Regions from separate parts of the Janibacter alkaliphilus genome, predicted to be linked through region 3. Evidence: predicted binding sites of a transcription regulator. Region 3 holds the regulator's gene; each other region holds the start of a gene.
The links. Region 3 encodes HrcA, which represses chaperone genes, less so after heat shock. Its sites were predicted from a motif close to TTNGCACTCGNNNNNNNCGAGTGCNAA; they were not measured.
Positions count from the first base shown of each region.

Region 1: a site for HrcA is predicted at 2,201-2,227, ahead of groL (chaperonin GroEL). Genes of this name have one in related genera too.
Region 2: a site for HrcA is predicted at 1,866-1,892, ahead of groES (co-chaperone GroES). Genes of this name have one in related genera too.

Region 1 is NZ_JACBZX010000001.1:1,490,951-1,495,214, forward strand. It holds gene BJY28_RS07290 (hypothetical protein) at 1-418, shown strand, start outside; gene BJY28_RS07295 (hypothetical protein) at 719-1,069, shown strand; gene BJY28_RS07300 (hypothetical protein) at 1,073-1,315, shown strand; gene BJY28_RS07305 (cupin domain-containing protein) at 1,543-2,151, shown strand; gene groL (chaperonin GroEL) at 2,345-3,970, shown strand; gene BJY28_RS07315 (Ig-like domain-containing protein) at 4,193-4,264, shown strand, end outside.
Region 2 is NZ_JACBZX010000001.1:268,767-273,030, reverse strand. It holds gene BJY28_RS01255 (tripartite tricarboxylate transporter TctB family protein) at 1-225, opposite strand, end outside; gene BJY28_RS01250 (universal stress protein) at 222-599, opposite strand; gene BJY28_RS01245 (Bug family tripartite tricarboxylate transporter substrate binding protein) at 655-1,686, opposite strand; gene groES (co-chaperone GroES) at 2,031-2,327, shown strand; gene groL (chaperonin GroEL) at 2,480-4,087, shown strand; gene BJY28_RS01230 (LysR family transcriptional regulator) at 4,169-4,264, opposite strand, start outside.
Region 3 is NZ_JACBZX010000001.1:3,069,863-3,074,126, reverse strand. It holds gene fabG (3-oxoacyl-ACP reductase FabG) at 1-456, shown strand, start outside; gene BJY28_RS14570 (DUF3097 family protein) at 524-1,408, opposite strand; gene hrcA (heat-inducible transcriptional repressor HrcA) at 1,564-2,598, shown strand; gene dnaJ (molecular chaperone DnaJ) at 2,681-3,808, shown strand; gene BJY28_RS14555 (hypothetical protein) at 3,810-4,264, shown strand, end outside.

The DNA of each region.
Region 1 (4,264 bases), 1.6 Mb from region 3:
CCTGGACGGCCAGCTCGGCAACCAGCACCGGCTGACCTACCGCACCGACGCGGAGGGCGTCGCCTGGCCGGCCGGTCTCACCAAGATCCAGTCCTACTACTGCCCCAGCGGAACCGACGCGAAGATCACCCAGCGGTGGACCTCCAGCCGGTGCGTCTCCCGCGGGACGAGCTACCTCGACTTCGACGAGGATGACCACCGGGTCAGCTCGACCATGCGGTCCGCGGTCATCGACGGCACGCTCACCTCGGGCGGGAAGAGCTTCGCGGCCGACCTGACCCTCGTGGCCACGGGCGAGCCCACCGTCACCCAGCGTCCCCCGCTGCAGCAGGTCGACGCCCTCGTCCGCGGCACGATCGACGACGCGCGGGTCCGCGCCGACGCCCGCGAGGCCAGCATCCACCGCTGGGGGAGGTGACCGGAGGGCGAGAAGGGAGGTGGGCTCGCCGAGGCCACCCCCTTCGTGTCGCATACTCGGCCGAAATTGCCCGGGCAGTTGCGCGCCCCGGCGGGATTTGCCCGGGCAGTTGCGCACCTGGCGGGATGTGCCCGGGCAGTTGCGCGCCCCTGGGCGAATTTGCCCGGGCAGTTGCGTGCCCCCGCGCTCGGCCCGTGACCGAACCGTGACCTCGCCGGGGTGAACCCCGGCGCCGCCGGCTCGCGTGAGTGTGGGGGACGGGGTGCAGATGGGCGCCCCGCTGACGGGAGGACACGATCGATGACGATCCGTACGCGCATCACCACCGCAGGAGCGGCGCTGGCCTCGGCCGGGCTGCTCGTCGCCACCCCGACGGCGCAGGCTGCACCCGACGGCACCGACCGCGCCGACGCGCGCACCGAGGGCAACGTCCAGGTCCTCGTGGTGCTCGACGGCAGCCTCGACGGGCAGCTTGGCAACCAGCACCGGCTGTTCTACGACACCGACCCCACGGGGTACGCCTCCCGGGCGCTGTCGATCGAGTCGTACTACTGCCCCAGCGGCACCGGCGCCAAGATCACCCGCTTCTGGACCTCGACCCGGTGCATCGACCGGGGCACGCGCTACCTCGACGCCGACACCGACGACTAGTGGGTGAGCTCGACCGTGCGCTCGGGCAAGGTCGCCGGACGCCTCACCTCGGGATGGAAGAGCTTCGACGCCAACCTGACCCTGCGGGCGACCGAGGAGCCGCAGACCATCGACGGGATCCGGCCGGGGTACAGCCGGCTGAAGTTCGCGCACGGTCGCGTCTACGGAACCGTCGACGACGCCCGGGTGCGGCCCAGCAGCGACAACGGCGAGACCACCGTCCGGCTGCACCGCCACCTGCGCTGAGACCAGGGTCGCCGACCCTGCTGCGGCGGGAGGCCGGGCGCCGTCCTGGGCGCAGGGGCCCAGGGCGAGGTCCCGGCCTCTCTGGCCGTCGCCCCGCCCGGGCCGTGGCGTGCCCGGGCGGGGCGACGGCACTTCCCTGTCCAGCACCTTCCCGCGGCGGCGAGATCGGGCCATGATGAGCGGTGACGGTGACGCACGAGGCTGCTGACCGTCCTGGAGGAGGCGTCATGGTCAGGATGATGGGCAGCAGCCGCGCTGCGCGGCGTGCGACCGGGCTCGTCGCCACGCTCGCCTGGGTGGCGCTCCTCGCGCCGACCGCGTCGGCGAGCCCTGCGACCAGCACCGGGCCCCGGGGTCAGGTGATCGCCGACCACGTCGAGGTCTTCGCGGTGCTCGACGGCCGGCTCGACGACGTCATGGGCAACCAGCACCGGCTGATGCTGCAGACCGACCGCTCCAGCGCGTCCTGGCCGGGGAGCAACGCCCGCATCCTCTCCTACTACTGCACGGCAGGTGCCCGGGTCACGATGAGCTGGACCTCCAGCCGCTGCATCAGCCGGGGCACCTCGTACCTGCGCTACGACGACGGCGACTACCGGGTGAGCCCGACGATGCGGACCGCCGTGGTGGACGGGACGATGGAGGCGGGCCGGGCCCGGATCGCCTTCGATCTCACCCTCGTCGCCCAGGGGTCTCGCACCTCCACCCGCGACGACCAGGGTCGGATCCGCCGGGTCTGGCCGGCCCGGGCGTGGGGTCGGGTGGACGACGCCGCGATCCGCCCGGACGCCCCGGGGAAGCGCAACGCGATGATCGTGCGGGTGGAGCGCGGCTGAGCCGCGGACCCCGTTTGCACTCTCCGGTCGAGAGTGCCAATAATGGGCATTAGCACTCTCATGCTGAGAGTGACAGTCCTGACCGGTCAGGTGAGGGACGCCGCCGCACGGTGACGTGAGCCGCGCGGGAGCGGCCCGTCCGTCGCGGGCACCCCCGGTCGCACCCTTCGATTCGTGTGGAGGAACCACCCGGATGGCCAAGCTCATCGCTTTCGACGAGGAGGCCCGGCGCGGTCTCGAGCGGGGCATGAACACCCTCGCCGACGCCGTCAAGGTCACCCTCGGCCCCAAGGGCCGCAACGTCGTCCTGGAGAAGAAGTGGGGCGCCCCCACGATCACCAACGACGGTGTGTCCATCGCCAAGGAGATCGAGCTCGACGACGCCTACGAGAAGATCGGCGCCGAGCTCGTCAAGGAAGTTGCCAAGAAGACCGACGACGTCGCCGGTGACGGCACGACGACGGCCACCGTGCTCGCCCAGGCGCTGGTTCGCGAGGGCCTGCGCAACGTGGCCGCCGGTGCCAACCCGATGGCCCTGAAGCGGGGCATCGAGAAGGCCACCGCCGCCGTCTCCGACGAGCTGCTCGGGATGGCCAAGGAGATCGAGACCAAGGAGCAGATCGCTGCCACGGCCTCCATCTCCGCCGCCGACAAGGAGATCGGCGCCAAGATCGCCGAGGCCATGGACAAGGTCGGCAAGGAAGGCGTCATCACCGTCGAGGAGTCCAACACCTTCGGCCTCGAGCTTGAGCTCACCGAGGGCATGCGCTTCGACAAGGGGTACATCTCCGGCTACTTCGTCACCGACACCGAGCGCATGGAGACCGTGCTGGAGGACCCCTACGTCCTCATCGCCAACTCCAAGATCGGCAACATCAAGGACCTGCTCCCGCTGCTGGAGAAGGTCATGCAGTCCGGCAAGCCGCTGCTGATCATCTCCGAGGACGTCGAGGGCGAGGCCCTGAGCACCCTCGTGGTCAACAAGATCCGTGGCACCTTCAAGTCGGTCGCCGTCAAGGCGCCGGGTTTCGGTGACCGCCGCAAGGCCATGCTCGCCGACATCGCCATCCTCACCGGTGGTCAGGTCATCTCCGAGGAGGTCGGCCTCAAGCTGGAGAACGCCGACATCGAGCTGCTCGGCAAGGCCCGCAAGGTCGTCGTCACCAAGGACGAGACGACCATCGTCGAGGGCGCCGGCGACGCCGACCAGATCGCCGGTCGGGTCGCCCAGATCAAGGCGGAGATCGAGAACAGCGACTCCGACTACGACCGGGAGAAGCTCCAGGAGCGCCTGGCCAAGCTGGCCGGCGGCGTCGCCGTCATCAAGGCCGGCGCGGCCACCGAGGTCGAGCTCAAGGAGCGCAAGCACCGCATCGAGGACGCGGTGCGCAACGCCAAGGCCGCCGTCGAGGAGGGCATCGTCGCCGGTGGTGGCGTCGCCCTGCTGCAGGCCACGAAGGTCGCCTTCGACAAGCTCTCGCTCACCGGCGACGAGGCCACCGGCGCCAACATCGTGCGCGTCGCGGCCGAGGCCCCGCTCAAGCAGATCGCGGTCAACGCCGGCCTCGAGGGCGGCGTCGTCTCCGAGAAGGTCGCGCACCTGCCCGCCGGCGAGGGGCTCAACGCCGCCACCGGCGAGTACGTCGACATGATCGAGCAGGGCATCATCGACCCGGCCAAGGTCACCCGCAGCGCGCTGCAGAACGCGGCCTCGATCGCCGCGCTCTTCCTCACCACCGAGGCGGTCGTCGCCGACAAGCCGGAGAAGGCCGCCCCGGCCATGCCCGGTGGCGACGAGATGGGTGGCATGGGCTTCTGAGCCCAGACGCCCAGCGTCTCGACCGACAGGCGGCCCTTCCCCACAGGGGGAGGGCCGCCTGTCGTCGTCCTCACAGGCGCCGACGCAGCGGCGTGAGGCTCCCGACGCGTCTGTCATGGTGAGTGGCAGCAACCGGGGGGTTGTTCGTCATCACGATCGGGCCGCGACCGCGGATGCGGCGCGGCCCCGCCCTGGCCCAGACGAACGGGAGTACCCATCACCATGTCCGCACCTGCCGTCCCACGACGCGGTATCACCCGCACCGTCGTCGTCCTCGTCGTCGCCGCGATGCTG
Region 2 (4,264 bases), 2.8 Mb from region 3:
GGCGATGAGCGCGGCCAGCAGGTAGCAGCCGACGGCGACGATGGTGGGGACGAAGGTGGGACCCGGGCTCTCCGCCCCTTCGGGCACCTCCATCGTCACGATGCCGAGGGTGAGGTAGATCCCGAGGGCGAGCATCAGTCCGGCGAGCACGAGTCCGCCGCGTCCGGTCCAGGCGCCGTGCCGGGGCGAGGGCGCCCGGGTCACGGCGTCGGCCGTGGAGCTCACGACGCCTCCGACTTCACCGCGAGCACCGGGACATGGGCGTCGATGATGATCTGCTGGGCGTTCGAGCCGAGCACGAGCTTGCCGATGGGGGAGCGGCGGCGGACCCCGACGACGATCAGCTCGACGTCGAGCTCGGCGGCCAGGTCGAGGAGGTCGCCGGCAGCGCTGCGGCTCTCGCTGGCCCGGGCGTACCAGCGGCTGCTCTCGCCCTCGCCGTCGGCGACGGTGGGGTCGATGCCGTGGTCGTCGGCGCTGGAGGACTCGTCGAGGTCGAAGACGGCCAGGTCGCTGCCGTCCTTGCTGGCCAGGCGGCGGCCGTGCCGCAGCGCGGCCTCACCCTCGGGGGTGTGCGCGTAGGCGACGAGGACGGTCATGGGTGCTCCTTCTGCCGGGTGGCGGTCTTCGGGGTGGGGTCGTCGCGGCGGCTCATCAGTAGCCGAACTCTTCCCAGATGCCGGCGACGTACTCGGTCTGCTCCTGCAGGTAGGTCTCGAACTCGGCGCCGACGAGGAAGGTGTTGGTCCACTGGTTGCGGGTGATCGCGTCCTGCCACTCCGGGGTCTGCACCCACTCGGTGACGATGGCCTCGAGCTCGGCGCGCTCCTCGTCGGTGATGCCCGGTGGGGCGACGACGCCGCGCCAGTTGGTGATGCTCACGTCGTAGCCCTCGTCGCGCAGCGTGGGCAGGTCGATGATGTCCACCGGCTCCGGGGCGCACACCGCCAGCGCGCGCAGCCGGCCGGCGTCCACCTGGTCCTTGAAGTCCTGGTAGCCGCTGACCGAGGCGCGGATCGTCCCCGAGAGCAGCGAGGTGGCCAGCTCGCCGCCGCCGGAGTAGGCGAGGTAGCTGACGTCGGGCGGGTCGATCTCCTCGCCGAGGGCGAGCTGGGCGATGATCATCTGGTCGACCGAGCCGAGCGAGCCGCCGCCCCAGGTGAAGCCGCTGGGGTCCTGGGTCCACTCGGCGACGAGGTCGTCCATCGACTGCAGCGGCGAGTCGGCGGGGACGACGACGACGTCGTAGTCGTCGGTGAGCCGGGCGATCGGGGTGACCTCCTCCATGGTCACCCCGGAGCCGTTGACCTCGATGGCTCCGAGCATGACCATCCCCATGACCATGAGGTTGGTGGCGTCGCCGCGCAGCGAGTTGACGACCTCGCTGAGGCCGATGGTCCCCCCGGCGCCCGGGATGTTGAGCACCGTGCTGTTGGTGACGATGGCGTTGGCGCGCAGCGCCTGCTGCGCCTCCCGGGCGGCGCTGTCCCAGCCGCCCCCGGCGCTGGCCGGGGCGACCAGGGTGAGGTTGGTGCGGGCGCCGGATCCGCCGCCTGAGGAGGCGGCGTCGTAGGCGGCCGCGCCGATGACCGCCAGCCCCAGCACCCCGGCGCCGGCCCGCAGCACGGTGCGGCGGCTGGTGGCCTCGGTGGCCGTCGGGGGCGGCTGCTCCGGCTGGTCCGGCATGGTGACCTCGTCGTCTGTCCGCGTCGGTGGTCCGGTGCACGGTCGACAGGCCCGCCACCAGGTGTGACGGCCGTCACGATAGACCCTTCGTGGGGCTCGTGCGACAGCGCCGGGGCCGTGCTGCGGTCACGGTCCGGGTACGGGTCCCGGGCGGGCCGGTCGAGCCGCCGCCCACGCCGCTGGCACTCAGGTTGACCGAGTGCCAACCAGGTGCATAGATTGAGACCTGGCACTCGCCGTTGGTGAGTGCCAGAGTGCGACCGGCTGGGCGACCCCCGCGACGGCGTCCGGCACGAGCACCCGCCAACCTCATCAGCACTCGTGAACCAACAGAAGGAGCCATCGTGTCGGTTTCGCTCAAGCCGCTCGAGGACCGCATCGTCGTGCAGGCGGTCGACGCCGAGCAGACCACGGCCTCCGGTCTCGTCATCCCGGACACCGCCAAGGAGAAGCCGCAGGAGGGCGAGGTCGTCGCCGTCGGCCCCGGCCGCTTCAACGACGACGGTGACGAGCGCGTCCCGATGGACATCTCCGTCGGCGACCGCGTCATCTACAGCAAGTACGGCGGCACCGAGGTCAAGCACGGCGGCGCCGACTACCTCATCCTCAGCGCCCGCGACGTGCTCGCGATCGTCGGCTGACGACCCTGTCGTGAGCCGCCCTCCCCGACGGGAGGCCGCGGCCGACGACCACCAGCGCCCCGGGCGGGCCCACCCGGGCTCCCCGGGGCGCTGCGCGTGCGCCCTCCGAGCGTGCCCGCACCCGCAGACCATCACCGAACCAAAGGACTGACATGGCCAAGGAACTGGAGTTCAACGACTCCGCCCGTGACGCCCTCCAGCGCGGCGTCGACCAGCTCGCCAACGCCGTCAAGGTGACCCTCGGCCCCAAGGGCCGCAACGTCGTCATCGACAAGCAGTGGGGCGCCCCGACGATCACCAACGACGGCGTGACCATCGCCCGCGAGGTGGAGCTCGAGGACCCCTACGAGAACCTCGGCGCCCAGCTGGCGAAGGAGGTCGCCACCAAGACCAACGACGTCGCCGGTGACGGCACCACCACCGCCACCGTGCTCGCCCAGGCCATGGTCAAGGAGGGCCTGCGCAACGTCGCCGCCGGCGCCGCCCCGTCCGGCCTCAAGCGCGGCATCGACCAGGCCGTCGCCGCGGTCTCCGACCGGCTGCTGCAGACCGCCCGCGAGGTCGAGGGCAAGGAGGAGATCGCCCAGGTCGCCTCCCTCTCCGCGCAGGACGAGCAGATCGGCGGCACCATCGCCGAGGCCTTCGACAAGGTCGGCAAGGACGGTGTCATCACCGTCGAGGAGTCCTCGACCGCCGAGACCGTCCTCGACTTCACCGAGGGCATGCAGTTCGACAAGGGCTACATCTCGGGCTACTTCGTCACCGACACCGAGCGCATGGAGGCCGTCCTCGAGGACGCCTACGTGCTGCTCGTGCAGGGCAAGGTCTCCACCGTGCAGGACCTGCTGCCGCTGCTGGAGAAGGTCGTCCAGGCCGGCAAGCCGCTGCTGATCATCTCCGAGGACGTCGAGGGCGAGGCCCTGAGCACCCTCGTGGTCAACAAGATCCGCGGCACCTTCAACGTCGCCGCGGTCAAGGCCCCCGGCTTCGGCGACCGCCGCAAGGCGATGCTGCAGGACATGGCCATCCTCACCGGCGGCCAGGTCGTCGCCGAGGAGGTCGGCCTCAAGCTCGACCAGGTCGGGCTCGAGGTGCTCGGCCAGGCCCGGCGCATCGCCATCACCAAGGACACCACGACGATCATCGACGGCCAGGGCGACAGCGCCGCCGTCGAGGGCCGGGTGGCCGAGCTGAAGGCGGAGATCGAGCGGACCGACTCCGACTGGGACCGGGAGAAGCTGCAGGAGCGGCTGGCCAAGCTCGCCGGCGGCGTCTGCGTCATCAAGGTCGGCGCGCACACCGAGGTCGAGCTCAAGGAGAAGAAGCACCGCATCGAGGACGCCATCTCGGCGACCCGCGCGGCCATCGACGAGGGCATCGTCGCCGGCGGCGGCTCCTCGCTGGTGCACGCGGTCTCCGCGATCGACGACCTCGACCTCGCCGACGACGAGGCCACCGGTGCCGCGATCGTGCGCAAGGCCGCGGTCGAGCCGCTGCGCTGGATCGCCGACAACGCCGGCCTGCAGGGCTACGTCGCGGTCTCCAAGGTCCAGGAGCTCTCCCCGGGCCAGGGCCTGAACGCCGCCACCGGCGAGTACGGCGACCTGGTCGCCGCCGGTGTCATCGACCCGGTGAAGGTGACCCGCTCCGCGCTGGTCAACGCCGCGTCGATCGCCTCCATGGTGCTGACCACCGACACGCTCGTCGTGGAGAAGCCGGAGGCCGACGAGGACGAGGGCGGTCACGGCCACAGCCACTGACCGACCCGGTCGGCGCACCATCGCCGACGACCCCGACGGGGGCGGCACCACCTCACCGGTGGGCCGCCCCCGTCGTCGTTCTCAGCCCGCAGCCAGGGCCTCGACGACGGCCTGCACGGCGGGGGAGCTGGTCATCGAGCGGCGGTGCAGGGCGACCACCTCACGGGTGGGCTCCGG
Region 3 (4,264 bases):
AGTGTGGAGGACTGGGATGCGGTGATGGGGGTGCATCTGCGGGGGGCGTTCAACCTGTGCAAGGCGGTGCAGGCGTATCAGACGGTGGAGAAGTATGGGCGGATCGTGAATCTGTCGAGCACGTCGGCGTTGGGGAATCGTGGTCAGGTGAACTACTCGGCGGCGAAGGCGGGGATGCAGGGGTTGACGAAGACGTTGGCGATCGAGCTGGGTCGGTTCGGGGTGACGGCGAACGCGATCGCGCCGGGGTTCATCCAGACGGAGATGACGGCGGCGACGGCGGAGCGTGTGGGGGTGGGGTTCGAGGACTTCATCGCGTATGCGGCCAAGGAGATCCCGGTGCAGCGGGTGGGGCAGCCGGAGGACATCGCGGCGACGGCGTCGTTCTTGTGCAGCGAGGAGGCGGGGTTCGTGTCGGGTCAGGTCATCTACGTGGCCGGCGGACCCAAGGACTGACCATCGGCGCCTGACCACCGACGCCTGACCACCTCGGCCCGACCCGCACCCGCGGGTCGGGCCGAGGTCAGTCGGAGCCGGGGGCGGTGACGAAGTCGATGAGCTCCTCGACCCGCCCGAGCAGCGCCGGCTCCAGGTCGGCGTAGCTGCGGACGGTCCCGAGGATCTGCTTCCACGCCCGGGCGATGTCCGCCTGGTCCGCGTGCGCCCAGCCGAGGTGCGCGCAGATCCCGCGCTTCCACTCCACCGAGCGCGGGATCTGCGGCCAGGCCGACATCCCGAGGCGCTCCGGGCGCACCGACTGCCACACGTCGACGAAGGGGTGCCCGAGCACCAGCACGTGCTCCGGGGCCACCCGGGAGGCCTCGGCGACGATCCGCGACTCCTTGCTGCCGGGCACGAGGTGGTCGACCAGGACTCCCATCCGCCGCCGCGGCCCGGGCGCGAAGTCGCGGATGGCCCCGGCCAGGTCGTCGACGCCGTCGAGCATCTCGACGACCACCCCTTCGACCCGCAGGTCGTGCCCCCACACCTTCTCCACGAGCTCGGCGTCGTGCCGCCCCTCGACGAAGATCCGCGAGCCCCGGGCCACCCGGGCCTGGGCGTCACGGACGGCGACCGAGCCGCTGGCGGTGCGGGCCGAGGCCTGCTGCTGCGCGGCGAGGGCGGCCCGGGCCGCCCCCTTCGGCGCGGTGAGGGCCACCGGCGCCCCGTCGAGGAGGAAGCCGGCGCCCAGCGGGAAGGCCTTGACCTTGCCCCGGCGGTCCTCGAGGTGCACCACGTGCACCCCGCCCGCCTTCTCCACGGCGACCACCGCGCCCACCCAGCCGGTCTCGACGTCCTCGACGACCAGGCCGGTCTCGGCCTCGGTCGGGGTCGCCGCGGGTCGGCCCAGGCGCCCCTGGCGCTTCCAGTCGCCGGAGAGCACGTCGGATCCGTAGCGGTCGCTCACAGCCGGGGAGGCTAACCGGCGGGCCGGGGCCGCCCAAGGCGCCGCACCGGGCGAGGCGCGCACCGACGTGTTGGGGGAATGCCGCGGTGGCGCCTAGACTTGGCACTCACGGCAGGTGAGTGCCAACCCGGTCGAGCAGCGCGAAGGAGGCGGGCATGAGCACCGACGAGCGACGCATGGCCGTCCTCAGCGCGATCGTCGAGGACTACGTCTCGACGTCCGAGCCGGTCGGCAGCAAGGCGCTGCTGGAGCGCCACCAGCTCAACGTCTCCGCGGCCACGGTGCGCAACGACATGGCCGCCCTGGAGGACGAGGGGCTCATCGCCGCGCCGCACACCTCGGCCGGGCGCATCCCCACCGACGCCGGCTACCGCCTCTTCGTCGACCGGCTGCAGGCCATCCGGCCGATGTCGAAGGGGGAGCGCAGCGCCATCACCCGCTACCTCGAGGGCGCCGACGACCTCGACGAGGTCCTCGAGCGCACCGTGCGGCTGCTGGCCACGCTGACCCGCCAGGTCGCGGTCGTCCAGTACCCCTCGCTGACCCGCAGCACGGTCCGGCACATCGAGCTCGTGCCGATGTCGCCCGACCGGCTCATGGCGGTGGTCATCACCGGCGCCGGGCAGGTCGAGCAGCGGGTGGTGCCCACCGCCACCGACTACACCACCGGCACCGGCGCCGAGGCCCTCGCCCGCGCCCGGGCCAGGATCAACGCGGCCACCACCGACCGGCGGCTGGCCGACGCGCTCAGCGCGCTGTCCACCCTGCACGCCGAGGACGCCGACACCGAGGACAGCCTCACCGCCGGCATCCTGGCCGCGCTGGAGGACGCCCTCGCCGAGGAGCGCCAGGCCAAGGTCACCCTCGCCGGCACGGCCAACCTCGCCCGGGCCCAGGGCGACTTCCCGCTCACCCTCGGGCCGGTGCTGGACGCCCTGGAGCAGCACGTCGTGCTGCTGCAGCTGCTCAGCGTCGAGGCCGGCCAGGACGAGGGCGTGGCCGTGCGGATCGGCACCGAGAACCCGGTCAGCGGGCTGCAGAGCACCTCGCTGATCACCTCCGGCTACGCGGCCGGCGACGAGCACGTCGGCAACGTCGGCATCGTCGGCCCCACCCGGATGGACTACCCCGCGGCGATGGCCCAGGTGCGGGCCGTGGCCACCTACCTCTCCCGGATCATGGGGCACTGACCCCGACGACCTCCCGGCCGGTCCGCCGCCGCACCGGCCCACGACCACCCCGACCCACCCCGACCCCAGGACGAGACCCACGGTGAACGACTACTACGAGGACCTCGGCGTCAGCCGCGACGCGAGCAAGGACGACATCAAGCGTGCCTACCGCAAGCTCGCCCGCACCCTGCACCCGGACGTCAACCCCGGCCCGGAGGCCGAGGAGAAGTTCAAGCGGGTCAGCCAGGCCTACGACGTCCTCTCCGACGACGGCAAGCGCCAGCAGTACGACATGGGCGCCGACCCCTACGGCGGCGCGCACGACGGCTTCGGCGCCGGCTTCACCTTCAGCGACATCATGGAGCAGTTCTTCGGGGCGGCCGCCGGCGGTGCCGGCAGCCGTGGCCCCCGCTCGCGGCAGTCCCGCGGGCAGGACGGGCTGGTCGGCCTCGAGCTCGACCTGGCCACCGCCGTCTTCGGCGGGCAGGAGGAGCTGACCATCGACACCGCCGCGACCTGCGGCACCTGCCACGGCGACGGGGCCCAGCCGGGCACCTCGCCGCGCACCTGCGACATCTGCGGCGGCGTCGGCCAGGTGCAGCAGGTGCAGCGCTCCTTCCTCGGCCAGGTGATGACCACCCGTCCGTGCGCCGCGTGCCAGGGCTACGGCCAGGTCATCCCGAACCCGTGCCACGAGTGCTCCGGCCAGGGCCGGGTGCGCCAGCGCCGCACGATGACCGTGAAGGTCCCCGCGGGCGTGGACAGCGGCACCCGGATCCACCTCGCCGGCGAGGGCGAGGTCGGCCCCGGCGGCGGCCCGGCCGGCGACCTCTACGTCGAGCTGCGGGTGCGCCCGCACGAGACCTTCACCCGCAACGGCGACGACCTGCACGCCTCGGTGCAGCTGCCGATGACCGCCGCGGCGCTGGGCACGCAGATGAGCTTCGGCACCCTCGACGGCGACCAGGAGATCTCCATCAAGCGGGGCACCCAGCCGGGCGACACCATCGTGCTGGAAGGGCTGGGCGTGACCCGGCTGCGCGCCGGCGGGCGCGGCGACCTCGTCATCCACGCCGACGTGCGCACCCCCACCCGCCTCGACGAGCAGCAGGAGCAGATGCTGCGCGACCTGGCCGCCGTCCGCGACGAGGAGCAGCCGAACGGCGCCCTCGACGACGTCGACAACGGGATCATGGGCCGGCTGCGGCACGCCTTCAAGGCGCGCTGAGGTGGCGGACTTCGTCGCCCCGGACGGCTCCCCCGAGGGGGACGCCGAGCTGGAGCGCTGGGTGGACTTCCACGACCGCCAGCTGGGGGAGCAGCGGGCGCTGCACCGGGTGCCCTCACCCGGCCGACCGCTCGTGCTGCTGGCCGCGGTCGGTCTCATGGTGCTGCTGCTGGTGACGGTCATGCTCGCCGCGCTCGGCGTGCTCAGCACCGGCGTGGTGGTCGTCATCGGCGCGGTGGCCATGCTGCCGGTGCTCGTCCTCGCCGGGGTCGGGCTGCGCTCGTCGGCCCGGCGCGACATCTCGGTCCACCGGCACGGTCTGCTCGTCAGCGGCCGGGCGGTCCCCTTCGCGACCATGGACCCGGGACGGATGTACTGGGCCACCGACCTCGACGCGGTCCGCCGGGTGGTCACCCTCAACCGGCGCCGGGTCGCCGTGCGCGGCGACGTGCTGCT